Regions from separate parts of the Streptomyces similanensis genome, predicted to be linked through region 2. Evidence: riboswitches for the same ligand, from Rfam matches in the RefSeq annotation. Region 2 holds a riboswitch; the other holds the start of a gene.
The links. A riboswitch is a leader RNA that binds a small molecule or an ion and turns the genes downstream of it on or off. The one in region 2 is predicted to bind glycine.
Positions count from the first base shown of each region.

Region 1: another riboswitch for glycine. It lies ahead of gcvP (aminomethyl-transferring glycine dehydrogenase); the one in region 2 lies ahead of gcvT (glycine cleavage system aminomethyltransferase GcvT).

Region 1 is NZ_BAABKC010000126.1:992-16,557, reverse strand. It holds gene modA (molybdate ABC transporter substrate-binding protein) at 1-75, shown strand, start outside; gene modB (molybdate ABC transporter permease subunit) at 81-926, shown strand; gene ABEB07_RS34305 (ABC transporter ATP-binding protein) at 978-2,069, shown strand; gene gcvP (aminomethyl-transferring glycine dehydrogenase) at 2,160-5,045, opposite strand; glycine riboswitch at 5,224-5,319, opposite strand; gene ABEB07_RS34295 (PRC-barrel domain-containing protein) at 5,433-5,810, shown strand; gene ABEB07_RS34290 (DNA polymerase IV) at 6,169-7,566, opposite strand; gene ABEB07_RS34285 (MerR family transcriptional regulator) at 7,684-8,367, opposite strand; gene ABEB07_RS34280 (bifunctional nuclease family protein) at 8,566-9,039, opposite strand; gene ftsR (transcriptional regulator FtsR) at 9,181-9,924, opposite strand; gene ABEB07_RS34270 (FHA domain-containing protein) at 9,968-10,921, opposite strand; gene ABEB07_RS34265 (DUF881 domain-containing protein) at 10,983-11,822, opposite strand; gene ABEB07_RS34260 (small basic family protein) at 11,828-12,160, opposite strand; gene ABEB07_RS34255 (DUF881 domain-containing protein) at 12,157-13,053, opposite strand; gene ABEB07_RS34250 (mannose-1-phosphate guanyltransferase) at 13,162-15,566, opposite strand, start outside.
Region 2 is NZ_BAABKC010000025.1:19,076-34,641, reverse strand. It holds gene ABEB07_RS09000 (alpha/beta hydrolase) at 1-786, shown strand, start outside; gene ABEB07_RS08995 (trimeric intracellular cation channel family protein) at 695-1,351, opposite strand; gene ABEB07_RS08990 (M1 family metallopeptidase) at 1,408-2,799, opposite strand; partial or broken gene ABEB07_RS08985 (ABC transporter ATP-binding protein) at 3,587-4,844, opposite strand; gene ABEB07_RS08980 (oligopeptide/dipeptide ABC transporter ATP-binding protein) at 4,841-5,941, opposite strand; gene ABEB07_RS08975 (ABC transporter permease) at 5,938-6,945, opposite strand; gene ABEB07_RS08970 (ABC transporter substrate-binding protein) at 7,015-8,769, opposite strand; gene ABEB07_RS08965 (ABC transporter permease) at 8,828-9,826, opposite strand; gene ABEB07_RS08960 (enhanced serine sensitivity protein SseB C-terminal domain-containing protein) at 10,240-10,995, opposite strand; gene ABEB07_RS08955 (enhanced serine sensitivity protein SseB) at 11,124-11,927, opposite strand; gene ABEB07_RS08950 (AAA family ATPase) at 11,969-12,667, opposite strand; glycine riboswitch at 12,833-12,933, shown strand; glycine riboswitch at 12,934-13,050, shown strand; gene gcvT (glycine cleavage system aminomethyltransferase GcvT) at 13,129-14,256, shown strand; gene gcvH (glycine cleavage system protein GcvH) at 14,369-14,746, shown strand; gene glyA (serine hydroxymethyltransferase) at 14,759-15,566, shown strand, end outside.

The DNA of each region.
Region 1 (15,566 bases), on a different contig from region 2:
AAGGCGTTCATCGAGCTGGTGAAGTCCGCCGAGGGCCAGAAGGTCCTGAACCAGGCCGGGTTCCTCAAGCCGTGAAAACCCTGGCCCGAACCGGCCGCGACGGCGCCGTGACCCCGCGGAGCGGGGCGCGGCGCCGCCGTGCCGCGCGGGGCGTGCCGCTGCCGCTGCTGGTGCCCGCCCTGGCGGGCCTGGCGTTCCTGCTGCTGCCGCTGCTCGCCCTGCTGATCCGCGCCCCCTGGCGCACCCTGCCCGACCAGCTGACCAGCACCGAGGTGTGGCAGGCCCTCCAGCTCTCCCTGGTCAGCGCCACCGCCGCCACCGCGGTGAGCCTGGTGCTGGGCGTCCCGCTGGCCTGGCTGCTGGCCCGCACCGACTTCCCCGGCCGCGGCTTCGTACGGGCCCTGGTGACGCTGCCGCTGGTGCTGCCGCCGGTGGTGGGCGGTGTGGCGCTGCTGCTGGCACTGGGCCGCAACGGCGTCGTGGGGCAGTGGCTCGACTCCTGGTTCGGGATCACCCTGCCGTTCACCACGGCCGGCGTGGTGGTCGCGGAGGCGTTCGTGGCCATGCCGTTCCTCGTCATCAGCGTCGAGGGCACGCTGCGCGCCGCCGACCCGCGCTACGAGGAGGCGGCCACCACGCTCGGCGCGTCCCGCTTCACCGCGTTCCGCCGGGTCACCCTGCCGCTGATCGCGCCCGGCATCGCGGCGGGCGCCGTCCTCGCGTGGGCGCGGGCGCTCGGCGAGTTCGGCGCGACGATCACCTTCGCCGGCAACTTCCCCGGCCGCACCCAGACCATGCCGCTCGCCGTCTACCTGGCCCTTCAGGACGACCCGGCGGCGGCGATCGCCTTGAGCCTGGTCCTGCTGGCCGTGTCGATCGCGGTCCTGGCCGGTCTGCGGGACCGTTGGATGACGGCCTCCTCATGACCGGCTGCCGCCCCGCACCCTGGATGCTCACCTCATGACCCACATCGCCTCATGACCCACACCGACGAGACCCCGGCCGGCGTCCGCGCCGAGGACGTGCCCGGCGAAGGTCTTGACGCCCGGCTCGTCGTCGCCCGCGGCGCCTTCCGGCTCGACGTGGCGCTCACCGCCCGCCCCGGCGAGGTGGTCGCGCTGCTCGGCCCCAACGGCGCCGGCAAGACCACGGCCCTGCGCGCGCTGGCGGGTCTCTCCCCGCTCACCGCCGGCCATCTGCGCCTGGACGGCGCCGCACTGGACCGCACACCGCCGGAGGCGCGCCCGGTAGGCGTGGTCTTCCAGGACTACCTGCTCTTCCCGCACCTGTCCGCCCTGGACAACGTGGCGTTCGGGCCGCGCTGCCAGGGCGCCTCCAGGACCGAGGCGCGGGCGCGGGCCGCCGAGTGGCTGGCGCGCATGGGCCTGACCGACCACGCCGGAGCCAAGCCCCGCCGGCTCTCCGGCGGCCAGGCCCAGCGGGTGGCCCTGGCCCGCGCCCTGGCCACCCGGCCCCGGCTGCTGCTGCTGGACGAGCCGCTCGCCGCGCTGGACGCCCGCACCCGGCTGGAGGTCCGCGCCCAGCTGCGCCGCCACCTCGCCGAGTTCGAGGCCGTCGCCGTCCTGGTCACGCACGATCCGCTGGACGCGATGGTGCTGGCCGACCGGCTGGTGGTGGTGGAGCACGGACGCGTGGTGCAGGAGGGCGCCCCGGCCGACATCGCCCGGCGGCCGCGCACCGACTACATCGCCCAGCTCGTCGGTCTGAACCTGTACCGGGGGCAGGCGGAGGGGCACCGGGTGCGGCTGGAGGCCGGCCCCGCCGTCGCCACCACCGAGGAACTGTCCGGACCGGCCTTCGTGGCGTTCCCGCCGAGCGCGGTCACCCTGCACCGGGACCGCCCGGCCGCCGGCAGCGCGCGCAATCTGTGGCGGTGCGAGGTGGCCGGGCTGGAGACGCACGGCGATCAGATCCGGGCGGACCTCACCGGCGAGCTGGCCCTGGCCGCCGACCTGACGACGGTCGCCGCCGCCGAGCTCGGCCTGCACCCGGGCGCGGAGGTCTGGGCGGCCGTCAAAGCGGCTCAGACGCACGCCTACCCGGCCTGAGCCCCGCACCCGGGGCGTCCCGCCCGCGCCCGACACGACCAGGCCCCGCCCGGCACGACATGCCGGGCGGGGCCTGGTGCGTCACGGCGCTCAGTCCTCGTACGCGTCCAGCGGCGGGCAGGAGCAGACCAGGTTCCGGTCGCCGAACGCCTGGTCGATGCGGCGCACCGGCGGCCAGTACTTGTCGGCCGCCGAGACACCGGCCGGGAAGACGGCCTCCTCGCGGCTGTAGGCGTGGTCCCACGCGCCGCCGAGCGCGGCCGCGGTGTGCGGGGCGCCGCGCAGCGGGTTGTCCTGCGCGGGCCACTCGCCCGAGCCGACCTTCTCGATCTCGGCGCGGATCGCGATCATCGTGTCGCAGAAGCGGTCCAGCTCGGCCAGGTCCTCGGACTCGGTCGGCTCGATCATCAGCGTGCCGGCCACCGGGAAGGACATCGTCGGCGCGTGGAAGCCGTAGTCGATCAGCCGCTTGGCCACGTCGTCCACGCTCACGCCGGTCGCCTTGGTCAGCGGGCGCAGGTCGATGATGCACTCGTGCGCGACCAGGTTGCCGGGGCCGGTGTAGAGCACCGGGAAGTGCGGCTCCAGGCGCTTGGCGATGTAGTTGGCGCTCAGCACCGCCACCTGCGTGGCGCGCTTGAGGCCCTCGCCGCCCATCAGCCGCACATAGGCCCAGGAGATCGGCAGGATGCCGGCCGAGCCCCAGGGCGCGGCGGAGATCGGGCCGACGCCGGTCGCCGGTCCGGCCTCCGGCTGGAGCGGGTGGTTGGGCAGGTGCGGCGCGAGGTGGGAGCGGACGGCGACCGGGCCGACGCCGGGACCGCCGCCGCCGTGCGGGATGCAGAACGTCTTGTGCAGGTTCAGGTGCGAGACGTCGCCGCCGAAGTGGCCCGGCTTGGCGAGGCCGACCAGGGCGTTGAGGTTGGCGCCGTCGACGTAGACCTGGCCGCCGGCGTCGTGGACCTGGGCGCAGATGTCGGCGACGTGCTCCTCGAACACACCGTGCGTGGACGGGTAGGTGATCATCAGCACGGCGAGCTGGTCGCGGTGCTGCTCGATCTTCGCCCGCAGGTCCTCGACGTCGATCTCGCCGTCCTCGGCGGTCTTGACGACGACGACCTTCATGCCGGCCATCACGGCGCTGGCGGCGTTGGTGCCGTGCGCGGAGGACGGGATGAGGCAGACGGTGCGCTGCTCGTCGCCGTTGGCGCGGTGGTAGCCGCGCACGGCGAGCAGACCGGCCAGCTCGCCCTGGGAGCCGGCGTTGGGCTGGAGGGAGACCTTGTCGTAGCCGGTGACCTCGGCGAGGCGGTCCTCCAGCTCGTGGATGAGCTGGAGGTAGCCCCGCGCCTGCTCGGCCGGCGCGAAGGGGTGCAGCTGCCCGAACTCGGGCCAGGTGACCGGCTCCATCTCCGTGGTCGCGTTGAGCTTCATGGTGCACGAGCCCAGCGGGATCATGCCGCGGTCGAGCGCGTAGTCGCGGTCGGCGAGCTTGCGCAGGTAGCGCAGCATCGCGGTCTCGGAGCGGTACTGCTGGAAGACCGGGTGGGCGAGGTAGCCGTCGGTGCGCAGCAGGTCCTCGGGCAGCGCCTGAGCGGCGGCGGCGTCCAGGGCGTCGATGTCGCCAGCGACGCCGAAGGCGGTCCAGACGGTGCGCAGGTGGGCGCGGGTGGTGGTCTCGTCGCAGGCGATCGAGACGTGGTCGGCGTCGACCAGGCGCAGGTTGACGCCGCCCTCGCGGGCCGCGGCGACGACCTCGGCGGCCCGGCCCTCGGCCCGGACGGTCAGGGTGTCGAAGAACGCGCCGTGGACGACGTCGGCGCCGCCGGCCCGCAGTCCCTCGGCGAGGACGGCGGCGTAGCGGTGGGTGCGGTCGGCGATGGCCTTCAGGCCGTCCGGGCCGTGGTAGACGGCGTACATGCCGGCCATGACGGCGAGCAGCACCTGCGCGGTGCAGATGTTGCTGGTGGCCTTCTCGCGGCGGATGTGCTGCTCGCGGGTCTGGAGGGCCAGGCGGTAGGCCTTGTTGCCGTCGGCGTCGACGGAGACGCCGACCAGGCGGCCGGGCAGGCTGCGGGCGAACTTCTCGTGCACGGCCATGTAGCCGGCGTGCGGTCCGCCGAAGCCCATCGGCACGCCGAAGCGCTGGGTGGTGCCGACGGCGATGTCCGCGCCCAGCTCGCCGGGCGACCTCAGCAGGGTGAGGGCGAGCAGGTCGGCGGAGACGGTGACCAGGGCCCCCAGCGCGTGCGCCTGGTCGATCACCGGCTTCAGGTCGCGTACGGCGCCCGAGGCGCCCGGGTACTGGAGGAGCACGCCGTTGATCTCGCGCTCGGCGATCTCGGCCGGGATGCCCTCGGCGAGGTCGGCGACGACGATCTCGACGCCGGTCGGCTCGGCACGGGTCTGGATGACGGCGATGGTCTGCGGCAGCGCGTCCGCGTCGACCAGGAAGAGGCCCTTCTTGTTCTTGCCCATGCGCCGGGACAGGGCCATCGCCTCGGCGGCCGCGGTGCCCTCGTCGAGCAGCGAGGCGCCGGAGGTGGGCAGTCCGGTGAGGTCGGCGACCACGGTCTGGAAGTTGAGCAGCGCCTCCAGGCGGCCCTGCGAGATCTCCGGCTGGTAGGGCGTGTAGGCCGTGTACCAGGCAGGGTTCTCCATGACGTTGCGCAGGATGACCGGCGGCGTGAACGTGCCGTAGTAGCCGAGCCCGATCATGGAGCCGAGGACCTGGTTGCGGTCGGCGAGGGAACGCAGCTCGGCCAGCACCTCGGCCTCGGTGCGCGCGCCCGGCAGGTCGAGCGCGTCGGCGTTCTTGATCACATCGGGCACGGCGGCGGCGGTCAGCTCGTCGAGCGAGCCGTAGCCGACCTGCGCGAGCATCTTGGCCTGGGCCTCGTGGTCGGGGCCGATGTGACGCTGCTCGAAGGGGATGCCCTGTTCGAGCTCGGAGAGCGGGATGCGCTGGGCGGTCATTGCGGAGGCCTCCTGGTCTGACGCGACCTTCGAGGGACACCACGGCGTGGGTGCCCCGACGGCCTCCCCCTCTGTCATCTCAACCTGAGAGCTTCACCGGGGCCGCCTGGACGGCGCCCGGCTTTCACCGTCGGTGAGAGCGGGAGCCGTCGACACCCGCTCTGCTTTCCAGAGTGACCTCGTCCGTGCGGTACGTGGGCCTGAGAGATTCCGGGGAGGATTTGCTCCTTCGGCGCCTCCGGTGTTCGCCGGAGGACTCTCCCGCACGGGGTCAGCAGCCGCTGCCAGGGTACCAGCGGGGCGGGCGCACAGGTCTTCGAGTGGCCGCCTGGGCGAATGTGCTCTTTCGTAGTGCTTACGGATGAGTTGCGACCATGTGGAGGGACCGTGCTGACCGAGATCGATCCGCGCAACCTGATCGGCCGCAAGGCGTTCGACCGCAACGGCGACAAGATCGGCACGGTGGACGAGGTCTACCTCGACGACGCCACCGGTGTGCCGGAGTGGGCCGCCATACGCACCGGGCTGTTCTCCCGGGACGCCTTCGTCCCCCTGGAGCCCAGTGAACTGGTCGACGGCGCGCTGCGCGTCCCCTTCGACCGGGCACTGATCAAGGACGCCCCCGATTTCGGCGTCGGCCGCCATCTCTCCCCCGAGCAGGAACTGCAGCTCTACCACCACTACGGCCTCGACGTGGCCCCCGCTCCCGCGCTCCCCGACCACGACTTCGGCAGACTCGCGGGTTCGGGCACCGAGGAGGTCTGACCCGAGCAGGCAGGAGGAGGCACGAGCAGGCACGAGCAGGTCCCTCCCTCTCGCGCACCGGGCCGCGCCGGGCACCGCCGACTCACCCACCCCCGCCCGCCGCAGCCCGCTCCCTCCCCCTCCTCACCCCTCCTCAAGCGTCCCAGCCACCCGCAGCCGTCCGCAGCCGCCACCGGTCGCCGCCTCGGCGCCGCCGACTCACCCACCGGATTCACCCCGCGCCACCGAGGCAGGCGGCCTCGGCCCCCGCACCCGCGAGCCACCGGGAGGCAGCCTCGCCACACCCACCGATCCGGCACCCCCGCCCACCGCGCGGCGGTCACCGGACACGGCGGACGCGACCCACCGACCCCACCCCTCACAGCGCGGGGTCGACACCGCCCACCGCGCAGGCCGCACCCTCCGCCCCCTCCGCCCCGTTCTGTCTTCGCCGCACCAGCGGCAGCGGGTCGGCCGGCTCCAGGTCCGGGTCGTCGACGCGGAACGTCCGCACCCGGCCCGGCTCCGACAGGGGCGTCTCGAAGCGCACGGTGACCCGGCCCACGCCGCTGCCCTGCACCCAGCCGTGCCCGTGTTCGGCGTGCCGCACGTCGTGGCCCGAGGGCCAGCGCCGCTCGGCCGGCGCGGCCTGCTCCTCGTCGGGCTCCTCCGCCGGTTCCTCGGCGAGGCTCTCCGCGCGGGCGCCGGCGGCCTGCGCGAACAGGTCCTCCTGGGTGTAGTCGGCCAGCCCGGTCACGCCCACGCCCAGCAGCCGGACCCCGCCCGTGGTGTCCACGGACTCCAGCAGCCGGGCCGCGGCCTCCCGCACCACCGCCGGGTCGTCGGTGGGGCCGCGCAGCGTCTCGGACCGGGTCAGCGTGGAGAAGTCGTACCGCCGCACCTTCAGCACGATGGTCCGCCCGGACAGACCGGAAGCCCGCAGCCGCCGCACGCACCGGTCGGCGAGCCGCCGCACCTCGAGACCGACCCGCAGCCGGTCGTGGATGTCGACGTCGTAGGTGTCCTCCACCGACACCGACTTGGCCTCGCGTTCGGCGACCACCGGCCGCTCGTCGTGAGCCAGCGCCATGGCGTGCAGCGCCTGCCCGTGCGCCTTGCCCAGCAGTCGTACCAGCTCACCCTCGCCCGCCTCGGCGATTTCGCCCACGGTGTGAATGCCGGCCCGCCGCAGATGGTCGCCGGTCGCCGGACCCACACCCGGCAGGGTCCGCACCGGCATGGGCTCGAGCAGGGACCGCTCGGTGCCGGGCTCGATGAGGACGAGGCCGTCGGGCTTGGCCTGCTCGGAGGCGATCTTCGCGAGCATCTTGCAGGCAGCCAGCCCGACCGAACCCGTCAGACCGGTGACGGCCAGGATGTCGGCGCGCAGCCCCTCCCCCACCAGCCGGGCCGAGTCCGCGTCCCCGGCCGCTCCCCCGGCCTCCAGGTCCACGAACGCCTCGTCCAGGCTGAGCGGCTCCACCAGCGGCGACAGGGAGCGCAGCAGCCCCATCACCTGCTCGCTGATGGAACGGTAGAAGGCGAACCGGGGCACCAGGCAGGCGGCGTTGGGCGCGAGCCGCCGCGCCTGCGCCATGGGCATCGCCGAATGGACGCCGAAGACCCGCGCCTCGTACGACGCGGTGGCGACCACCCCGCGCGGTCCCAGGCCGCCCACGATCACGGCCTTCCCGCGCAGGCTCGGCTTGGACGCCTGCTCCGCCGAGGCGAAGAAGGCGTCCATGTCGAGGTGCAGGATCGTGGGCGCGGTTCTCACATCTACGATGCTGCACCACACCACTGACAACGCCCCCGCGCCGAGTGCCGGCACGGGGACGGGACGGGCGCGCAGCCCGGGGCAGGGCGCGGCCCCGGTGTGGTCGAACCGGTGTGGTCAGACCGCCCGGTTGCGCCGCCGGGCCAGTTCGTCGCCCGGGTTGTGGCCGATCAGGGTCTCCCCCGTGTCGACGCGCTCGCCGTGCAGTTGGGACAGCGCGCTCTCGACGTCGCGCCACACCACGCCCACGGCGATGCCGAAGACGCCCTGGCCGCCCTGGAGCAGCTCGTGCACCTCGTCCGGCGAGCCGCACTCGTACACCGTGGCGCCGTCGCTCATCAGCGTCATGCGCTCCAGGTCCTGAAAGCCGCGCTCCCGCAGGTGCTGCACCGTGGTACGGATGTTCTGCAACGACACACCGGTGTCCAGGAACCGCTTGACGATCTTCAGCACGACGACGTCGCGGAAGCTGTACAGCCGCTGGGTGCCGGAGCCGTGCGCGGGCCGCACGCTCGGCTCGACCAGGCCGGTGCGCGCCCAGTAGTCCAGTTGCCGATAGGTGATGCCGGCGGCTGCGCAGGCCGTCGGACCCCGGTAGCCGATCTCCTCGGTCACCATGGACGCCGCCCCTTTGCTGCTGGGCACGGCCGCCGGCCACTGCGGGGCGTGGTCGGCCGTGCCGGCGTGATGGGGGTATCCGCTGCTGGAGCGGAGCCGAGAGCTTGGGGAAGGGTACGGAACGCCTCCGCCGACACCGCGCCCGGGGATGTCCCCAGCCGTACCGTCGCCGCTGCTTCTCACGCCGACCTCCGTCCTTGACCTGCCTCCTCGACGGTAGGCAGTCACCAGGGGTGCGTCAACGATCGCCACACTCGGCACGCCGAGTGATAATCACCCTAAGAGTGGTTTCCCGTGCCCTACCGCGGGGAAAGGCTAGCCGAATGTCCTCGCGGGCTCTCTGCGCGCGACCCTCGGCGGCCGACGGCGGGTGCCGGCGTGTCACTGGCTGCTGCTGCCGAAGTCCTCCGGCGAGATCTGGTCGAGGAACTCGCGGAACTTCTCCACCTCGTCCTCCTGTTCGTCCGGGATCGCGATCCCCGCGTCGTCCAGCACCGTGTCACTGCCGTAGATCGGCGTACCGGTGCGCAGCGCCAGCGCTATGGCGTCGGACGGACGGGCGCTCACCTCGACGCCGCTGGCGAAGACCAGCTCGGCGTAGAAGACGCCCTCACGCAGGTCCGTGATGCGCACTTCGGTGAGCTCCTGGCCGACGGCCTCCAGCACGTCCTTGAACAGGTCGTGGGTCAGCGGCCGCGCGGGAGCCATGCCCTGCTGGGCGAAGGCGATGGCCGTCGCCTCCCCCGGTCCGATCCAGATGGGGAGGTAACGGTCGCCTCCCACTTCACGCAGGAGCACGATCGGCTGGTTGGAGGGCATCTCGACCCGGACACCTACGACATCGAGCTCGTTCACACAGCAACCCTAGGCCGTGCCCGGGACGTTTGGGTAGTCGGGCCGGGATCGGGCGGTCGATCAGCGGGCCGATCCGGCCTCGCCGCGCGCCGCTCCGGCCGGCGCCGGGGTCCGCTCGCGGCGGCCGCGCGGGCCGCCCGCTCAGGGCAGCCGCACCCCGAGGGCGGTCTGCACCAGCGCCGAGTGCAGCCTGACCGTGAGCGCCGCCAGCTCCCTGGTGCGGTCCTCCGCGTGCGCCCTGGTCTGCGGGTTGCGATGGCGCCTGAGCGGGGCCACCACCTGGTCGACGAGGCCCGCCTCCCGGTCGGCCGCCGCCTTCATCGCCCGCAGGTGCCGGGGCCCGATCCCGAACTCGCCGAGCGCGCGGACCAGGGAGGCCACGGTCACCGCCTCGGCGTCGTAGACCCCGTCCTCCAACGGAGTGAGCAGCCCGTACGACTCCCACTCCGCGAGTTCGGCCTCGTCCATCTCCGCGGCGGCCAGCAGGTCGGCACGACCGATCCGGGCCGCCGTGGGCTCGGACTCCCCAGCGGAGGCCGGCGCCGGCTCGCCGTCGCGCTGCCTGCCGAGCACCGGCAGCCGCACGGCCTCACCGCGCTCCACCGCCTCCAGGTACTCGCGGATGACCTTCAGCGGCAGGTAGTGGTCGCGCTGCATCCGCAGCACCCTGGCCAGGCGCTCGAGATCGTCCCCGCTGAACTTCCGGTACCCCGACGGGGTGCGCCGCGGCTCGACGAGCCCCTCCGCCTCCAGGAAGCGGATCTTGGAGATGGTGACCTCGGGGAACTCGTCGCGCAGCGCGTTCAGCACCGCGCCGATGCTCATCAGCCCACTGTCCGTCGCGGCGGCCCCGTGACCGGAGCCGCCGCTCGGTGTTCGAAGCATGGACCTTCCCTGGGGGTTCCTCCGGACGGCGCCCGGAGGAGGGTCAGTAGCCCTGCCGGCTCGCGTAGAACACCAGCCGGTACTTGCCGATCTGCACCTCGTCGCCGTTGGCCAGCGCGACCTGGTCGATCCGCTCCCGGTTGACGTAGGTGCCGTTCAGGCTGCCGACGTCGGCCACCGTGAACGAGCCGTCCGGACCGCGGCGGAACTCCACGTGCCGGCGCGAGACCGTCACGTCGTCCAGGAAGATGTCGCTCTGCGGATGACGCCCGGCCGTGGTCAGCTCACCGTCCAGCAGGAAGCGGCTGCCCGAGTTCGGGCCACGGCGCACCACCAGGAGGGCCGAGCCGAGCGGCAGCGCGTCCACGGCCGCCTGCGCCTCCGGGGAGAGCATCGGCGTCTGGCCGGTGGCCTCCGCGTCGTACGCCTCCAGGCCGGAGATGGAGATCGTGGACGTCGTCTCCGAGGCCCGCTCGGGCACCGCGCCCGGACGCAGCGGCGCACCGCAGTTGGAGCAGAACCGGCTGTTCTCGCCGTTGCGGTTGCCGCACCTCGTACAGACCAGGGCCGACATGGACGGATCCTCCTGCCGCGGCTGCCCCGCCGGGGCCTGGGACCCGTACGGGCCGGAACCGTACCCGCCGCCCGCACCCGGGGCCGACGGTTGGCCGAAACCTATGCCGCCGGCCTGGGCGGGGTCAACGGACGGCGCGCCGTGACCGCCGGAGACGTCACCCCCCTGACCGGCTACCTGGTCCCGGAACAGCGGGCGCCGGCCCTCCGCGTCGGGCTGTGCGCGATGGCGGGCGGTGGCGTTTTCGTTGCCCTCTCGCGCGCTCTTGCCGAACAATTTCGCAAACAACTTCACGGGCGATTCCCCTTGACCGAAACAGACCCGCCCGTGGGGCAGGACGAACCCTGACTGCGTACACCGGTCGACCCGGACATCCTCACAACGTCCGTATCCACCAGACAGTTTCCACCACGCACCACCCAATCGGTGCGCCGACCCCCCGCAACCTCATGCCCCTGCCGGACGGACGCCATGCACCCCCGGTTCACTGGGAGGACGACCGAGCGTAGTCAGGCTGCTTCGCCGCCCGCAAGGCGTCCACAACGATCTTGTCCGACCTGTCCACGGTAACGGTGGCCTGCTCCTTCTCGAAGGTCTGCACCACGCCTCCAGGGATGTTGAGCGCCGGTTCGAGGTCCTGCGGCTTGCCGATGACCTGGAAACGATACGGGGCGTTGATCTTGTTCCCGTCGACCTCCACGCTCTTGCCGGAGTCCGTCAGGTAGGTGCCCGCGACCACCCGTACGCCGTTGACCTGCATCGCCTCGGCGCCGGCGGCGCGCAACTCCTGTATCGCGTCGAGCAGCATGTCCGCCTGGACCGTCCCCTTCGTGTCCTCGATCGTCACCGTGATGCCGGGCCCCTGCGCCGCCACCGTGCCCGCCAGCACGCCGAGTTGCTTCTCCTTCTCGGCGGTCTGCTTGCGGGCCTCCTCGGCCTGGTCGGAGCTGTTCTCCAGCTCCTGGCGCTGCTTGTCCAGACCTTGCTTCTCGTCTTCAAGACGCTGCGTACGGTTGTCCAGTTCATCGAGGATGCGGACAAGATCTTCCTGGCGGGCGCCGCGCAGCGCGCTGTCGCTGTCGCTGTTGGAGGCGACCTGGATCGCGAGGCCGAAGCCGAGACCGAACAGCAGCAGCGCGACGACGAGTTGGGCCCGGGTGAAGCGCGGCGGCCACAGGCCCTTGGCCAGCCGCTGGCGGCCGGTCGGCGCGGGCCCGGCGGACGGCCCCGCGGCGCCCTGCCCGGGCGCGGCGGGCTGCGCGGGCACCTCGGCCGGCAGCTCCTTGCGGAGCCTGTTCTCCGGCAGTTCGTCCTGGTGGGTCATCTCGTTCACGCCCGGAACACATGCCGCCGGATCGCGGCGGCGTTGGAGAAGATGCGGATGCCGAGGACGACCACGACACCGGTGGACAGCTGGGCGCCCACGCCCAACTTGTCGCCCAGGAACACGATCAGCGCGGCGACGACCACGTTCGACAGGAACGACACCACGAAGACCTTGTCGTCGAAGATCCCGTCCAGCATGGCCCGCAGCCCGCCGAACACGGCGTCCAGGGCCGCCACGACGGCGATCGGCAGATAAGGCTCGACGACCGCCGGAACCTCCGGACGGACCAGCAGCCCGGCCACGACTCCCACGACGAGGCCCAGTACGGCGATCACGATGTGCCCTTCTCAGTGCTCGGCTGTGCGGTGCGTACGGTCACACTCGGTGCGGCCGGCAGCCGGAGGTCGCTCTCCGTGGAGATGGCGGTCCGGATGCCGTAGTTGTCCTGGAGGGCGTGCAGATACAGCCCGTCGGGACTGTTCTGGAACCGGGTGCTGAGCCGCGGCCCGTCCCCCACCGCCAGCACCGTGTACGGCGGCACCAGCGGTTTGTTGTCGACCAGTATGGCGTCACCCGCGGCCCGGATCGCCGACAGGGCCGTCAGCCGCTGCCCGTTGACGGAGACCGCCTCGGCGCCGGACTGCCACAGCCCGTTGACGACGCGCTGCATGTCCCGGTCGCGCACCCGGCCGGTGTCGGAGAATCCCGACGTCTCGCGCGGGTTGCCGTTGCCCCCGGTACTGGCGTCCTTGGCGTCGTCCACGACGAGCTTCACCCCGGGGCCGTGCACCTCGGTGGCGCCCGCCAGGGTGCTCACCAGGTCGGCCTGGGGGTTCCCGCCGCTCTGCCGGAGCGCCTGGCGCTGCCGGGCGCTCACCTCGGCGCGCAGCTCGTCGACGTCGCTCTCCAGCTTGTCCGCCGCCGCCGTCTCGCGGTCGATGCGGTCGATCAGCTCCTGGCGCTCCTTGGCGACGACGGGAGCCGCCACCCGCGCCTGGGCCGCCCCCACGGTCACGACGAGAGCCGCCAGCACCAGACCCGCGGCCAGCCCCAGCCGGGCCCTGAGCGGCTTCGGCAGAGCGCCCTGGCCGGCGGCCTTCTTCCGGGCGGCGGCTTCGGCGTAGCCGTCGTCGAGGCTGTGGTCCATGACATTGGTGATCAACGACATGGAGGCGTCCGGACGGAAGGGCCGCGCGGGAGTGCTCCGAATGGGGGGTACCTGCGGCATGCCGCACATCGTCGCACGTCGTGGCCGAGACCTCCCAATGGCCCCACCGACGGGCCGGACAGGTGTCCTCGGGGACACCTGTCCGGTACGCGCGTGTGCGGTGCTCCGCTACCGGCCGGCGCTGTCCACGACCGCCGCCCACTCGTCCAGCAGGGCCTGCGCGGAGGCGTCGTCCGGGCCCTCGGCCCACAGATGGGTGACCGCCTCGGCCGGGTCGGGCAGGACCATCACCCAGCGGCCGTCGGTCTCCACGACCCGCACCCCGTCCGTCGTGTCCACGAAGCGGTCCCCCGCCTCCTCCACGACCCGGCGCATCACGAGACCCTTGACGGCCCACGGAGTGGCCAGGTCCCGCTTGAGGACGTGCGCCCGCGGGATACGGGCGTCGATCTGGCTCAGCGTGAGCTGCGTCCGCGCCACCAGGCCGATGAGCCGCACGAACGCCGCCGTGCCGTCGTAGACGCTGCTGAACTCCGGGACGATGAAGCCGCCCTTGCCGTCACCGCCGAAGATCGTCCCCTCCTCGCCGCCGACCCGCGTCAGGTCGTCGGGGGACGTGGTCGTCCACTCCACCTGGGTGCCGTGGTAGGCGGCCACCTGTTCGGCGATACGGGTGGTGGTCACCGGCAGCGCCACCCGGCCGCTGCGCCGCTCCGCGGCCACCAGGTCGAGCATGACCAGCAGGGCCCGGTCGTCCTCGATGATGCGGCCCTTCTCGTCGACGAGCGACAGCCGCTCGCCCACCGGGTCGAACCGCACACCGAACGCCGCCCCGGAGGACGCGACGATCTCACCGAGGCGGGTGAGGCCCGCCCGGCGCACCTCCACGGTCTCGGTGGGCCGCGACTCGTCCAGACCCGGGTTGATCGTCAGCGAGTCGACGCCGAGCTTGCCCAGCAGGCTGGGCAGCACCAGACCGGAGCTGCCGTTGGAGGCGTCCACGACGACCTTCAGACCCGACTCGGCGATCCCGCTCGTGTCCACGTCCCGCAGCAGCGAACCGGTGTACGAGTCGAAGACGCTGGACGGGAAGTACAGGTCGCCGATCTCGCCCGGGAACGCGCGCCGGTACTCCTGGCGGGCGAAGACGCGGTCCAGCTTGCGCTGGCTGCCCTGCGACAGGTCGGCGCCCTGACTGTCGAAGAACATGATGTCGACGGAGTCCGGCACGCCCGGCGTGGTCCGGATCATGATGCCGCCGGCGCTGCCGCGCGCGGTCTGCTGCCGCGCCACGGGCAGCGGCACGTTCTCCAGGTCCCGTACGTCGATGGCGCTGGCCTGGAGCGCCGAGATGACCGCCCGCTTGAGCGCACGCGCACCACGGGAGTGGTCACGGGCGGTGGTGACGGTGGCGCCCTTCTTCAGCGTCGTGGCGTACGCGCCCGCGAGCCGTACGGCGAGTTCCGGGGTGATCTCCACGTTCAGGACGCCGGAGACCCCGCGGGCGCCGAACAGGTGCGCCTGGCCCCTGGACTCCCAGATCACCGAGGTGTTGACGAACGCGCCGGCCTCGATGGTCTTGAACGGGTAGACGCGGACATTGCCCTGCACGATCGATTCTTCGCCGATGAGGCACTCGTCGCCGATGACCGCGCCGTCCTCGATCCGCGCCGCGCGCATGATGTCGGTGTTCTTCCCGACGACGCAGCCGCGCAGATTGCTGTGCTGCCCGATGTACACGTTGTCGTGGACAACGGCCTTGTGCAGGAAGGCGCCGCTCTTGACGACGACGTTCGATCCGACGACAGTGTGCTCGCGGATCTCGGCGCCGGCCTCCACCTTGGCGTAGTCGCCGATGTAGAGCGGCCCGCGGAGCACCGCGTCCGGGTGGACCTCCGCGCCCTCGGCGACCCAGACCCCCGGGGAGATCTCGAAGCCGTCGATGTCGACGTCCACCTTGCCTTCCAGGACGTCGGCCTGGGCCTTCACATAGCTCTCGTGGGTGCCGACGTCCTCCCAGTAGCCCTCGGCGATGTAGCCGTAGATGGGCTTGCCTTCCTTCATGAGCTGGGGGAAGACGTCGCCGGACCAGTCGACGGGGACGTCGGCCTCGACGTAGTCGAAGACCTCGGGCTCCATCACGTAGATGCCGGTGTTGACGGTGTCCGAGAAGACCTGGCCCCAGGTCGGCTTCTCCAGGAAGCGTTCGACCTTGCCTTCTTCGTCGACGATGGTGATGCCGAATTCCAAGGGGTTGGGCACGCGTGTGAGACACACGGTGACCATCGCGCCCTTTTCCTTGTGGAACCGGATCAGATCGGTGAGGTCGAAGTCGGTCAGGGCATCACCGGAAATGACCAGGAAGGCGTCGTCCTTCAACGCCTCTTCGGCGTTCTTGACGCTTCCGGCGGTACCGAGTGGCTTCTCCTCGTTGGCATAGCTGAGCTCCATGCCGAGCTCTTCACCGTCACCGAAGTAGTTCTTGACCAGCGAGGCCAGGAACTGCACTGTGACGACGGTCTCATTCAGCCCATGCCTTTTGAGCAGCCGCAGAACGTGCTCCATGATCGGCC
Region 2 (15,566 bases):
TCGGCCAAGGCGTGGTTCGGCTCGATGCACGTGCACGAGCAGCTGGAACCGCTGATGCGCGCGGGCCGGGTCGCCCCCTTCATCCTGGTCTCCCCGCGCACCAACCTGGTCGCCAAGGCCGACACCGGGTGCGCCAACATCCCCGGCACCGTCAACGCCGACACCTGGCTGAGCATCGACGTGCCCAAGATGATCACGGACAACTTCCGCGCCCTGCCCGCCCCGGACGGCTGGGCCGCCGCCGGCTACTCGGCCGGCGCCCACTGCGCCGCCAAGCTCGCCGTCGCCCACCCCGACCGCTACCGGGCCGCGATCAGTCTGTCCGGCTACAACGACCCGATCGGCGAACGCGACTCGCTGGCCAACCAGTCCCCCGCACTGCGCCGGGCGAACAACCCCTACGTGCTGCTGCGCGAGGCCCGCACGCCGCCGCGGATCGCGCTCTACGTGTCCGGCGAGGCCGGCGACGGCTACGAGGCCGCGGTGGCGCTGGCACAGGCCGCCAAGGCGCCCACGACCGTGCGCCCGGTGTTCCTGCCGCGCAGCGCCGGCGGGCACACCATGGCGCTGTGGCGGCCGCAGGTGCCGGTGGCGTTCCGCTGGCTGACCGCCGAGCTGAGCGGCAAGGCGGCCGGCGCGCACCCGGGCGCCGGCTCACCCGCCGCCCCGGGCGCCGGCCCGCACGGCCGGCCGGCTACTCCTCACGGACCGTCGAGCGCCGGTTCCACGCCCGCGGAGCTCGCCAGTGGTACTTCATCGCGAGCAGGCGCAGGGCGAAGGCACTGACCGCCGCGAGCGCGGTGGTCAGCGGGGTCAGCGCGTCGTAGTGGATGCACAGCACCACCATGGTGGAGCCGACGATCGCCGGGACCGCGTACAGGTCGCGGTCCCAGCGCAGCAGCGAGGGCACCTCGTTGGCGAGCACGTCGCGCAGCACGCCGCCGCCGACCGCGGTGGCCAGGCCGAGGGTCGCCGACGAGGTGAGGCCGAGGCCGTAGTCGTACGCCTTCGTCGTGCCCGAGACGCAGAACAGGCCGAGGCCGGCCGCGTCGAAGACGTAGACCGCGCGCTGGATGCGCTCCACGTGCGGGTGCAGGAAGAAGACCACGACCGTGGCGAGCAGCGGGGTGAGGAAGTAGCCGAGGTCGGTGAAGGCGGCCGGGGGCACCGCCCCGATGACGATGTCCCGGAACAGCCCTCCGCCCAGCGCGGTCACCTCGGCGAGGACGGCGATGCCGAAGACGTCGAAGTTCTTGCGCACGGCCAGCAGCGCGCCGGAGATGGCGAACACGAAGATGCCGACCATGTCGACCGTGTGCTGGACGGAGGGGCTGAACAGTTGCTGAAGCACCCCACATTCTTACTCAGGACGCGAGGTGCGCCTTGCGATACAAGGCGTGGTACGGACTACAGGGCGGGTTTGCCCGTCGTGTAGAGCCACTTGTCGAACAGGTCGTCCAGCTGCTGACCCGAGACGCGCTCGGCCAGGCGCACGAAGTCGGCGGTGTCCGCGTTGCCGTAGCGGTGCGCCTTCGTCCAGGCCGGCAGCAGCTTGAAGAACGCCTTGTCGCCGATGCGTTCGCGCAGCGCCTGGAGCGTCATCGCGCCGCGGTAGTAGACGGCGGAGGCGAACATGGTGTCGCGCTGCGGGTCGGCCACCTTGATCTGCCAGAAGGAGCTGTCGGCCGGGCGGGCGTCGTAGGCGGCGCGGAAGGAGTCGTGCGCGGAGCGGGTGCCCCGGTGCTCGGTCCACAGCCACTCGGCGTAGGTGGCGAAGCCCTCGTTGAGCCAGATGTCCTTCCACTGGTCCACCGAGACCGAGTCGCCGAACCACTGGTGGGCCAGCTCGTGCACGATGGTGCCCTCGCTGCGCACCGCCGAGTACGCCGGTTTGCTCTGCACCTCCAGCGAGAAGCCCGCCTCCGGCATGTCGTCGACGATGGCGCCGGTCTCCTCGAACGGGTACGGCCCGAACACCTGCGACCAGTAGTCGGTGGCCGCCGCGGTGACCCCGTACACGTCGACGCTGTTGCTGTTCTTCAGTACGGGGTCGACGGCGACGTAGATCGGTGTGCCGGCCGGGGTCCGGCCGGTGCGCACGTCGAACTTGCCGATGGTGGCGGTGGCGAGGTAGGTGGCCATGGGCCGGTTCTCGCGCCAGTGGGTGTACGTCGAGCCGCCCCGGTCGTACGTCGAGACCAGGCGGCCGTTGGAGACGCCGGTCAGGCCCTTGGGTGCCTTGATGCGGATGTCGTAGGTCGCCTTGTCGGCGGGGTGGTCGCTGGAGGGGAACCAGGTGGAGGCGGCGTTGGGCTCGCAGGCGACGAAGACGCCGTCCGCGGTCTTCATCCAGCCGTACTTCGAGCCGAAGACGATCGGGCCGCTCAGCGGCTGGGGCACCCCGCCGTAGGTGACGGCGACCTGGAAGTCGCGGTGCTTGCGCAGCGTGCGGCGCGGGGTGACGCGCACCTCGTCGCCGTCGCGGGTGAACCGCGCGGGTCTGCCGTCCACCCGGACGTCGGTGACCTGGAGCTGCTGGAGGTCCAGGTCGAAGGAGGCGAGGTCGTCGGTGGCGCGGGCGGTGAGGGTGGTACGGCCGTCGAGGCGGCCGGTGGCCGGGTCGTAGGCGATGTCGAGCGCGTAGTGGCGGGCGTCGAAGCCGCCGTTGCCCAGGTCTGGGAAGTAGGGGTCGCCGATGCCCGGGGCGCCGTGGATGGGGGCGGAGGAGGCGGCGACGGTCAGGAAGGAGAGCGCCGCGGTGACGACGGCCCCCAGACGTGCCGAACGGGAGAGTGCCATGAGGTCATCCCTTCGCGCGTGCGTCGATCGGTGGATCGCACGTACGGAGACGACTCTGCGCTCTCCCGTTCGGTCATGTGCATGACTTTGCCAACTTGTCATGCCTCAGTCGACGGTCACTCCTGACCGGTGCGGTCGGCTCGGCTGTCGCCTTCGCCGTCTTGGGCCGCGTCGCCGTCCCGGGCCGCGTCAGCGGTCGCGGCCTTCTTGGCCGCGGCCTTCTTCGCGGGAGCCCTCTTCGCGGGGGCCTTCTTCGCCGGGGCGCGCTTCTTGGCGGCGGGCTTCGCCTCGGCGACGGCCGGGACCGGCTCGGCGGCCTCGGCCTTCGGCTCGGCGGCCGGGGTCGCGGACACGGGCTCGGCCTTGCCGACCGGGGCCGGCTCCGCTGCATCGGCTGCCGCCGGCTCGGCCTCGGCCGGGCCCTCGACGTCGGTCGCGGGCTCGGCAGCGGCGACCGGCTTCGGCTCGGCTTCGGCCGGGGTCTCGGCGTCGGACGCGGCAGCCGGAGTCGACTTGGCCTCGACGTCGGCCGTGCCGGCCGGAGCCGACTCGGTCTTCTCCGCCGCCGGCTTCGCCTCCGCCTCGGTCCCGGCCGGAGTCTTCGCCAGGGGCGCGGGCTCCGTCTCGCCGTCGGCCTCGGCCGCCTTCGACTCCTCGGCCGCCAGGGCCTCGGCCTCGGACTCGGCAGCGACGACCGGCTTCGGCTCGGTCGTCTCCGCCGCCGTCTCCGCCGCCGGCTTCGCGTCCGCCCCGGTCACGGCCGGGGTGTCCGCCTGGGCCGGCTTCGCCGGGGCGTCGGCGGCGGACTCGTCCGCCACCGGCTCGGCCTTCGTCACCTCGGCGGCCGGAGCCGCCGCCGGCTCGTCCGCCGTCGACGGCTGCGCCGCGGCCACCGCCGCCGACGTCTCGGCGGACTTGGCCAGGGCCTCCTCGGGGACCAGCTCCGCGGCCTCCTTCGCGGCCGACAGCAGCACGGTGTCCTGCGGGGCCTGGTCCGCGAAGTTCTCCGGGTGGTGGCAGGCCACCCGCTGCCCTGGCTTCAGCTCCACCAGCTGCGGCTCGGTCGTCTTGCAGATCTGCGTCGCCTTCCAGCACCGGGTGTGGAAGCGGCAGCCGCTCGGCGGGGCGATCGGCGAGGGCACGTCGCCCTTGAGCAGGATGCGCTCGCTCTTCTGCCCCCGGCGCTTGGGGTCGGGCACCGGCACGGCCGACATCAGGGCCTTGGTGTACGGGTGCATCGGCGCCTCGTACAGCGAGGTGCGGTCGGCGAGCTCGACGATCTTGCCGAGGTACATCACCGCGATCCGGTCCGAGACGTGCCGGACGACGGACAGGTCGTGCGCGATGATCACGTACGTCAGGCCCAGCTCCTGCTGGAGGTCGTCCATCAGGTTGACGACCTGGGCCTGGATCGACACGTCCAGCGCGGACACCGGCTCGTCCGCCACCACCAGCTTCGGCTTGAGCGCGAGCGCGCGGGCGATGCCGATGCGCTGGCGCTGGCCGCCGGAGAACTCGTGCGGGTAGCGGTTGTAGTGCTCGGGGCTCAGGCCCACCAGCTCCAGCAGCCGCTGGACCTCCTTCTTCACCCCGCCCTCGGGCGTCACGTTCTGCAGCCGGAACGGCGCGGAGACGATCGAGCCGATGGTGTGGCGCGGGTTCAGGGAGCCGTACGGGTCCTGGAAGATCATCTGGATGTCCCGCCGCAGCGGACGCATCTGGCCGGCGCTGAGCCGGGTGATGTCCCGGCCCTCGAAGTGGATCGTGCCGCCGGTCGGGTCCTGCAGGCGGGTGACCACCCGGCCCATCGTGGACTTGCCGCAGCCCGACTCGCCGACGACGCCCAGGGTCTCGCCCTTGCGCACCTCGAAGTCGATGCCGTCGACCGCCTTCACGGCGGCGACCTGGCGCTGCAGGATGCCCTTCTTGATGGGGAAGTGCTTGGTCAGGCCGGTGACCTTGAGCAGCACCTCGCGGTCGTCGTCCGCCGCCCGCTTCGGCTCCGCGGCCTCGGCCGCGGCGTCCGTCTTCTTCGTCTCACTCACAGCTTCGGCGCAATCTCTTCGGTCCAGATCCGCGTACGGTCCTCCGGCGAGAGGTGGCAGGCGGACCAGTGGCCGCCGTCGACCTGCTGCAGCTCGGGGCGCACCGTGCGGGTGACGTTCCCCTTGGGGAGGTCCGCGTAGGGGCAGCGCGGATGGAAGGCGCAGCCCGAGGGGACGTTGATGAGGCTCGGCGGCTGGCCCTTGACCGGGATGAGCCGGTCGGAGGTCTCGCGGTCGACGCGCGGCATCGAGCCCAGCAGGCCCCAGGTGTAGGGGTGCTGGGGCCGCTCGAAGATCTCGTCGACCGGGCCGCGCTCCACGCACCGGCCGCCGTACATCACCAGCACCTCGTCGGCGATCTCGGCGACGACGCCGAGGTCGTGGGTGATGAGGATGACCGCGGAGCCGAACTCCTTCTGGAGGTCGCGGATCAGGTCGAGGATCTGCGCCTGGACGGTCACGTCGAGCGCGGTGGTCGGCTCGTCCGCGATCAGCAGCTCGGGGTTGTTCACCAGCGCCATGGCGATCATGGCGCGCTGGCGCATGCCGCCGGAGAACTCGTGCGGGTAGGAGGCGGCGCGCTTGGCCGGCTCGGGGATTCCGACCCGGTCCAGCATCTCGATCGCCCGGGTGCGGGCGACCTTCTTGCTGACGTCGTGGTGGTTGCGGTACGCCTCCACGATCTGGTTGCCGACCGTGTAGTACGGGTGCATCGCGGACAGCGGGTCCTGGAAGATCATCGCCATCTCGCGGCCGCGCAGCTTGCGCACCTCGTCCGGGGTGGCGGAGACCAGTTCCTTGCCGTCCAGCCAGATCTCGCCGGACATCCGCACGTTCTTGCCGCGCGCGCCGAGCCGGTGCAGGCCCATGATCGCCAGCGAGGTGACCGACTTGCCGGAGCCGGACTCGCCGACCACGCTGAGGGTCTTGCCCTTCTCCAGCTTGAAGCTGAGCCCGTCGACGGACTTGACCAGGCCGTCGTCGGTCGGGAAGTGCACCTTGAGGTCGCGGACGTCGAGGAAGGCCTCGGGGGACTTCTTCTCGGCGGGGGCGGCCGGCTCGCTCACTGCGGCGCCGGTCTTGGAGAGTTCGGTCACGAGAGCCTCACCCGCGGGTCGGCGGCCGCGTAGAGCAGGTCCACCAGGAGATTTGCGATGACGACGAAGGCCGCGGCGAGCAGGGTCACGCCGAGGATCTTGGGCAGGTCGTTGTCGGTGATGCCCTGCACCGCGTACTGGCCGACACCGGGCAGCGAGAAGACGCTCTCGGTGATCACGGCGCCGCCGAGCAGCAGGCCGAGGTCCATGCCGAAGACGGTGATGATCGGGGTGAGGGCGGCCCGCAGTCCGTGCCGGACGACGACCTTGCGCTCCCGCAGGCCCTTGGCGCGGGCGGTGCGGATGAAGTCCTCGTTCATCGTCTCCAGCATGCCCGAGCGGGTGAGCCGGGCGTAGACGGCGGAGTACAGCAGCGCGAGCGAACACCAGGCCGGCAGGAGGGTGTTGGCCCACTGCTGGGGGTTGTCGGTGAACGGGACGTAGTCGCGTCCGAAGATCGGCCACTTGAAGACGAAGAGCAGGATCGCCAGCTGGCCCGTGAAGAACATGGGCAGCGAGACACCGGCGAGCGCGATGCCCATGAAGGTGCGGTCGAACAGCGAGCGCGGCTTGAGGGCGGAGACGACGCCGACCGTGACGCCGGACAGCAGCCACAGCACCGCGGCGCCCGCGGCCAGCGAGAGGGTCACCGGAAGGCGCGAGGTGAGCTGCGGCCAGACCGCCTCGTGGGTCTTGAAGGAGTAGCCGAAGCACGGCGCGTCGCAGTGCACCGTGGTGGGACCGATGCTGTAATCGGCGCCGGCCACGATCCCCTTGATGAAGTGCCAGTACTGGACGTAGACCGGCTGGTCCAGTCCGAGGTTGTGCTTCACCGCGAGGATGTCGGCCTTCGACGGGCTCTTGCCTATGTACTGCTGCGCCAGCTGGTCAGCGGTCTGACCGACTAGCCGCGGCAGCAGGAAGAAGATGGCGAAGGTGACCGCGGAGACGACCAGCAGCAGGATCACTGCCGCGAACGTCCGGCGGAGGATGTACGAGATCACGGGGGCCGGCGCCAGCGCCCGCGGGTGGCGAAACCCGCGGGCGCCAATGCCTTCACCTGCCTTCCGGGGCTACTTCTTCGTGGTGCCGATGTTGAGGTAGTCGTACTGACCGCTCCAGGCCGCCGACGAGGCCACGTTGGTGGCGTAGGGCGAGCGGTAGAGCAGGACCTTGAAGTAGGTCAGCGGGACGATGACCGCCTGGTCCATGGTGGTCTTGTCGATCTCGGCGTACAGCTTGTTGCGCGCGGCCACGTCCGGGTTGGCGATCGCTTCGGCCAGCTTGGCGTCGACGTCCTTGTTCGCGAACTGCGACAGGTTCGTGTTGCCGGACTGGCTGATGGCCTTGCTGTTCAGGATCTGCTGGAGGAAGCCGTAGCCGGACGGCCAGTCGGCGCCCCACTGCATCATCATGATGCCGATGTTCTGCTTCTCGGTGAACTTCGGCACACCCGCGTAGTCGGTGAAGTACTTGCCCTGCGGGTACTGCTTGAGGGTCGCGTTGATGCCGACCTTCTTCAGCGAGCTGATGATCGCCGTGGCCGCGTCGACCTCCGACTGGCGGTCGGAGCGGGCCGAGATGTTGGTGTTGATCGTGGTGTGACCGCAGGCCTTGAGCTGGTCCTTGGCCTTGGCCACGTCGCCCTTGCTGTCCGCGGACGCGTACTGGTCGGCCTTCTCGTAGCCGGTGATGTCCGGCGGCACGACGGTGGAGGCGATCTCACCGCGGACCGGGCCGCCCATCGCGGTCTGCACGGAGACCTTGTCGATGGCGTACTCGACGGCCTTGCGGCAGGCGACGTTGTCGAACGGCTTCACCTTGGTGTTCAGCGCGGCGTAGACGAGCCGGCCGCCGAAGGTGTTGTCGGTGCTGGCCTTGCCGTCCGCCGAGTTGAGCAGGCTAGCCTGGGTCGAGGACCCGACGCCGATGCCGGTCAGCTCCGCCGTGGCCTTGCCGGACTGGAGGTCCTGGTCGATGGTCTCGGCGTTGACCTTCAGGTTGATGACGATCTTGTCCGGCAGCTGCTTGCGCAGCGGGTCGGTCTTCGCGTCCCAGTTCTTGTTGCGCACCAGGACGGCCTTCTGGCCCTCCTCGTAGCTCTGGAACTGGTAGGAGCCGGAGGACACGATGTGCTTGACGTAGTCGACGCCGTCGTCCTTGGCCTGCGGCACCGGGGCCGTCTGCGGAGCGGCGACGAGGTAGTCGAACTCCTGGAAGGCGCGGTTCAGGTGGAAGACGATCGTGGTGTCGTCGGGCGTCGCGATCGAGGACAGGCCCTTGGCGCTCTTGTCCTTGTACGGGCCCTTGTAGTGGTCCGGGTCGTCCAGGTACTGCTGGAAGTAGTTCGGACCGAGCGAGAGCACGTCACGCGCGAAGTTGGACCGCTCGACGGCGTACTTGACGTCCTTCGAGGTGATCGGGGTGCCGTCCTGGAACTTCAGGCCCGCACGCAGCTTGTACGTCCAGGTCTTGCCGCCGTCGCTGGAGACGCCCTTGCTCGCGGCGAGGTCCGGGACCAGGGTGTTGCCCTGGGTGCCGGGGCCGGGCTGGAACGTCATCAGCGGACGCGCCCACAGCCGGCTCAGGTTGTACATGTACGCGTAGTACGTGTTGCCCGGGTCGAAGGAGTCCGGGACGTCCGACATCTCGTAGGTGACCGTGCCACCCTTCTTGTCGGACGCGTTGACGACGCCCTTGGTCGCCGCGTTGGCGCCGGCCGCCTTCGGCTTGCCGCCGTCCTTGTTGTCGTCGGCCTTGCTGCAGCCTGCCAGTAGCAGGCTGACGGAGCCGATGGCCGCGACCGCGGCCAGCGCTGACCTTCGCATGATGGTCTGCTTCCCCTCCATAGATCGGAAAAATTGATGGGCTCTCAGCGAGCAGGCGTCAGCGGCTGCGCGGGTCGAGAGCGTCGCGGAGACCGTCGCCGAGCAGGTTGAACGCGAGGACGGTGACGAAGATGGCGAGGCCCGGAACGATCATGTACTCCGGGTCCACCTGGTAGTACTGGACGGCGTCGCGGAGCATGCCGCCCCAGGAGGCCTGCGGGGGCTGGATGCCGACGCCGAGGAAGCTCAGGGACGCCTCGAAGAGGATGTTGGTCGGGATGAGCAGCGTCGAGTAGACGATGATCGGGCCGACCAGGTTGGGCATCAGTTCCCGGAACAGGATGTACGGCCCCTTGGCGCCCATGCCCCGGGCGGCGTCCACGAACTCGCGCTCGCGCAGCGCGAGCGTCTGGCCCCGGACGATGCGTCCCAGATAGGGCCAGTTGAAGAAGCCGATCACGAAGATGAGCACGCTCAGGTGCAGCGGCAGCCCGTTGAGGCCGAACGCGCCGCCCTGGAGGGTGGCGGAAATGGCGATCGCGAAGAGCAGGAGGGGGAAGGCGAGGAAGGTGTCCATCAGGCGGCTGATGACCGAGTCGACCCGGCCGCCGTAGTAGCCGGCGACGACGCCCATGATCGCGCCGATCACGTTGGACAGGATGGTCGCGCCGAAGGCGACCACCAGGGAGACCCAGGAGCCTTCGAGGATGCGGGTGGCGGTGTCGCGGCCGAACTTGGGGTCCACGCCCAGCGGGTGGTCCATGCTCATGCCGCCCCAGCCGCCCTGCGGCAGCGAGGTGTTGGGGTCGATCAGGTCCTGGTTGAAGGCGTTGGGGTCGAGGCCGAACAGGGCCTGGAGCGGGCGCGAGGCGACCGCCAGCAGGATCAGCAGGATCACGATGACGCCGCCGGCGACGGCGACCTTGTCCTTCTTGAACCGCGACCAGGCGATCTGCCCGAGCGAACGACCCTCGATCCGCCCCTCACCGGCGCCGGTGAGCACAGCCTCCGGCTGCGCCTCGGCTGCCGCCCCGGTGGTCTCGATCGGTGCGGTCACTGTGACCCGACCCCTCTCGCCGGTGGTGACCGGCTTGCGCCCTGCCGCTGTGCGCGGCGTTTGGTACGTGGCTGCCGGGCTCGGTCCGCGGGTGGAGCGGCCACTGTGACCCGGCTGTTACGTCAACTTGCGTTTGAACACGGGTCGTCGACCTCGTGTCTGACTCGCGAGTCTTCAGCGTGGTCGCGATCACCCGCCAGAGGGGACGGCGAATGTATGCGCAACCGTGATGCAGTCCGGGGGATTCCGTTATCCGAACAGCGGGTAACGCCCCTCGAACACTGAACAGTTGGGACACAACGGCGATCCTGCGCTCTTCGGGGCCAATCGCCGACAATCTACGCGCGCAGAAGAGGGGACCCTGCGGAGATCCTGTGCGCAAACCGGAAAGCGGCCACACCGGGCCGCTCCGTTCAGTAAGCGCCGCCGACCGGCGGGTAACCGTAGCCGCCGGTCGGCCCCGGGGCGGGCAGGGCGTGGGCGTCGCGGTCGTAGAACGGGCGGGAGTTGGCGCGCAGCCACATCGCGACCGGGTCGAACTCGTCGGACATCGCCACCGTCGACACCGGCAGCCCGTCCGGGACGGCGCCGATGGAGCGCTGCATCATCGCCCGCACCGAGTCCACGGCCGGCGGCGAGGTGTCGTACACGTCCAGGCCGATGGCGAGGTAGGGCGCCCCGAAGGCGGGCTGCACCCAGGCCCGGCGCAGCGAGCGCAGCGCCGGGGTGCGGTGGGCGTTCTGGGTGAGCAGGGCGTAGAACTGCGGGATCTCGATCGCCGGTTCGGACAGTCTGAGCGGCCCGGCCGGCTGGCGGTCCAGGCCGGCCGCGATCCGGCGCAGGTCCAGCCAGGGCACGCCGACGCCGCCGCCCGGCGCGTGCGGGTTGAGCCACAGGCCGTAGCGGTCGGGGTAGAGGGTGCGGGCGACGTCGAGGGCGTCCACCACCTCGTAGGACCGCATCCAGCCGCTCGCGGAGAGCTCCTGGGCGGAGGTGACGCAGGGCGCGTAGCCGTGGCCGTCGACCTCCATGCGGCCGTACTGGGCGTCCGGGGCGCCGGCCTGGCCGTGCCACAGCAGCATCCAGATCTGGCCGGTGGCGGGGGTCGCGAGCGCGTGCAGGAGCGACTCGTAGGCGTCGTAGCGGCCGGGGGTCACCTGGCGCAGCATCTGCTCCACGTGCCCGGCCGCGGTGCCGCTCGCGCTGGCGCTCACCTTTTACCGCCCCTTCGTGTAACTCCTCACCGAGCTGTGCGACTAGCTTAAGGCCGCCTACCGGCTCGGTCGCTGCCGTGACTTCAGTGCCCGTACTGGTAGAAGGGGCGGACGTTGTCCCGGAGCCAGGTGATGACCGGGTCGTCGGCCACGTCCATGAGGACCAGGTTCACCGGCCAGGCGACCGGGGCCGCGGCCAGGGCCCGGCCCAGGGCGTCCAGCGGGCGGACGCGCAGGTCGCCCTCCCACTGGGCCAGTTCGACGCCTATGAACATGACCGGGTCGGCGGTCTCGACGGCCGCCAGGCAGCGCCGGGCGGAGACGACGACGCCCGTCCCGGCGAACTCGGCCGAGGCGGCGGCCAGGAAGTCCACCGGGTCGTCCTGCCAGTCCGGTTCGAACAGGCGGACCCGGCCGCCGCTCGCCGGGCCGTCCAGCGCGCTGCGGCCGGAGCGGCACAGTTCGGCCACCGCCTGCGGCGGCAGCGGGAGGCCGACGACGCCGTCCGGGTTGAGCGCGAGGCCGATCTGCGGGGGCAGCCCGCGGGCGAACTCGACGGCGGGCGCGATGGTGTACGCCATGTGCGGGCCGGCGGCCCGGCGCAGCTGCTCCTCGGAGCTGAAGACGGGCACGTAGGCCTGGCCGTCGATCTCCAGGGCGGGCAGGTCGAGGGGGCCGCTGTGCGGGCCGCCGCCGCCGGGCAGCGGCACCCACAGGAAGCTGCGGCCGAGCACCTCGACGACGCGGGCGCCGGCCGTCGGCACGCCGAGGGAGGCCGAGAGCACTTCCTCCAGTTCGTTGCCGGGCCAGCCGCCGTGCGGCTGGGGGTGTGTCGGTACCGGGAAATCCCCCGGAAGGTCCGCGGAGAAGTCCGCCGGGAAGTCCATCTGCCTACCGCCTGCTGGGAACCACTGATGTGACCGAAAGGCTAACGGGTGCCGTCCGCGTCCTCGCCGGTGAACCCGATCCGGTGCAGGGCGGCGGCGGCCGCGCGGTCCAGCAGGACCGCGGAGCCGCAGCCGGCGGGCACCTCGCCGCCCTCCACGGCGCGCAGCAGCCGGGCGGCCGAGCGGCGGTGGCGGGCGAAGGCGTGCCGGGAGACGCCGCGGCCGCGCCGCCGCTGGCCCCGCAGGGCGGCGTCGGGGGTGACGTCGAGCAGCAGGAGGTGCAGGGCGCCGCCGCGGCGGCGGGCGGCGCGGGCCAGCCAGGAGCGGACCCAGGTCCGGGTGCCGCAGTCGTGCACCACGACCGGTGCGCCGGTGCGCAGGGCGCGGCGCAGGGCGGCGTAGTGGGCGAGGCGGACCAGGGGGCGGTAGAGGGCGTAGGGCAGGCGGCGGGGCAGCCGGGCGGCGAAGCGGTCGCGGGCGTCCTGGGAGTCGATGCGGACGCCGTCGGCCGCGCGCCGCATCAGGGTCGACTTGCCGCCGCCGGGCAGGCCGGTGACGACGACCAGGTCGCGGGGGCCGAAGAGCAGCGCGCGCGGGCCGCGGCCGGAGCGCTCGCGCAGGTCGCGGACGACGGGCGCGGGGGCCGGCCCGGCGGCCGCGCGGGTGCGGCCGGTCCGCTGGGCGGGCAGCGCGGGGGCGTGGGTCGTGGCGTACGCCGGCACGGGTCTGTTCACCGTCATCGTCCTCCCCTGGTGATGGGGTTCACCTACCCCCGGTAAAAAGAACGTAATGCGCTTCTGCCCGCGTTCCCGTGCGCGTTCTGCCACAGGCCGGTTACGGATGCGGCCCTGCCGGGCGGCGGCGAGCCGTGCAATGATGGGCGCGCCAACTGCATACCGGCCGCTTGAATCCGCGCGGGAGAGTCCCCGGCAGCACGTCTGTCCGGGGCGCCGAAGGAGCAAGTCCCTCCCTTGAATCTCTCAGGCCCCGTTACCGCGCGGGCGAGGCACATCTGAAAAGCGGGCCGCTGCCGCAGTGGCTCCACCCAAGGTGCAAGCCGTGACCCGTCCGTGCGACGGCGGTCATGGCGAACCTCTCAGGTTCCGATGACAGATGGGGAGGACACGAGTCCTGTCCTCGTCCTCCCGTACGCCGGCACGCGCCGGCGCGTGGGAGACCCCATCGCCTTGGAGACCGACCGATGAGCAGTTCCGCCTCCCGTCCGCCGCGCCGTACCGCGCTCGACGCGCTGCACCGCTCGCTCGGGGCGACGATGACCGACTTCGCCGGCTGGGACATGCCGCTGCGCTACGGCTCCGAGCGCGACGAGCACCTCGCGGTGCGCACCCGGGCCGGTCTGTTCGACCTCTCCCACATGGGCGAGATCGCGGTCACCGGGCCCGATGCCGCCGCCCTGCTGAACTTCGCCCTGGTCGGCAACATCGCCTCCGTCGGCGTGGGCCGCGCCCGCTACACGATGATCTGCCGCGCCGACGGCGGCATCCTGGACGATCTGATCGTCTACCGGCTGGCCGAGACGGAGTACCTGGTCGTCGCCAACGCCTCCAACGCGCAGGTGGTGCTGGACGCGCTGACCGAGCGGGCGGCCGGCTTCGACGCCGAGGTCCGCGACGACCGCGACGCGTACGCGCTCATCGCCGTGCAGGGCCCCGCCTCCCCCGGCATCCTCCAGTCGCTGACCGACGCCGACCTGGACGGCCTGAAGTACTACGCCGGCCTGCCCGGCACGGTGGCCGGCGTCTCCGCGCTGATCGCCCGCACCGGCTACACCGGCGAGGACGGCTTCGAGCTGTTCGTCGACCCGGCCGACGCCGAGAAGCTGTGGCAGGCGCTGACCGAGGCCGGCGCGGAGGCCGGGCTGATCCCGTGCGGTCTGTCCTGCCGCGACACGCTGCGCCTGGAGGCGGGCATGCCGCTGTACGGGCACGAGCTGACGACGTCGCTGACCCCGTTCGACGCGGGGCTCGGCCGGGTGGTCAAGTTCGACAAGGAGGGCGACTTCGTCGGCCGCGAGGCCCTGGAGCGGGCCGCCGAGCGCGCCGCGCAGAACCCGCCGCGGACGCTGGTCGGCCTCATCGCCGAGGGCCGCCGCGTCCCGCGCGCGGGCTACCAGGTGGTGGCCGGCGGCGAGGTGGTCGGCGAGGTCACCTCCGGCGCCCCCTCCCCCACCCTGGGCAAGCCGATCGCCATGGCGTACGTCGACGCCGCGCACGCCGCGCCCGGCGCCGAGGGTGTCGGCGTGGACATCCGGGGCAGTCACGAGCCGTACGAGGTCGTGGCCCTGCCGTTCTACAAGCGGCAGAAGTGACACTGTCGTAACCGACCGCCGTGGCCCGGGGCGCATCGCCCCTGTTCACGCGCGCCTTCCGCAGTCCCCCTCCCTTCACCAGCACCCTCCCGCGTACAGGAGAATTCAGGCCATGAGCAACCCCCAGCAGCTGCGTTACAGCAAGGAACACGAGTGGCTGTCGCCCGCCCGGGACGGCGTCGCGACGGTCGGCATCACCGAGTTCGCGGCCAACGCGCTCGGCGACGTCGTCTTCGCCCAGCTCCCGGAGGTCGGCTCCACGGTGGCCGCGGGCGAGACCTGCGGCGAGCTGGAGTCGACCAAGTCGGTGTCCGACCTGTACTCCCCGGTCGCCGGTGAGGTCACGGAGATCAACCAGGACGTGGTGGACGACCCGTCGCTGGTGAACTCCGCGCCCTTCGAGGACGGCTGGCTGTTCAGGGTGCGCCTCACCGAGGAGCCGGCCGACCTGATGAGCGCCGACGAGTACGCCGCCCAGAACGCCGGCTGAGGAGCGGACGCGATGACTGTCCTCAACACGCCCCTGCACGAGCTGGACCCGGACGTGGCCGCCGCGGTCGACGCCGAGCTGCACCGCCAGCAGTCCACGCTGGAGATGATCGCCTCGGAGAACTTCGCCCCGGTCGCGGTCATGGAGGCGCAGGGCTCGGTCCTCACCAACAAGTACGCCGAGGGCTACCCGGGCCGCCGCTACTACGGCGGCTGCGAGCACGTCGACGTGATCGAGCAGATCGCGATCGACCGGGTCAAGGAGCTGTTCGGCGCCGAGCACGCCAACGTGCAGCCGCACTCCGGCGCCCAGGCGAACGCCGCCGCGATGTTCGCGCTGCTCAAGCCCGGTGACACGATCATGGGCCTGAACCTGGCGCACGGCGGCCACCTGACCCACGGCATGAAGATCAACTTCTCCGGCAAGCTCTACGACGTGGTCGCCTACCACGTCGGCGAGGACGGCCTGGTCGACATGGCCGAGGTGGAGAAGCTGGCCAAGCAGTCCAGGCCGAAGCTGATCGTGGCCGGCTGGTCCGCCTACCCGCGGCAGCTGGACTTCGCCGAGTTCCGCCGCATCGCGGACGAGGTCGGCGCGTACCTGATGGTCGACATGGCGCACTTCGCCGGTCTGGTCGCGGCGGGCCTGCACCCCAACCCGGTGCCGCACGCCCACGTGGTCACCACCACCACGCACAAGACCCTCGGCGGCCCGCGCGGCGGTGTGATCCTGTCCACCCAGGAGCTCGCCAAGAAGATCAACTCCGCGGTCTTCCCCGGTCAGCAGGGCGGTCCGCTGGAGCACGTGGTCGCCGCGAAGG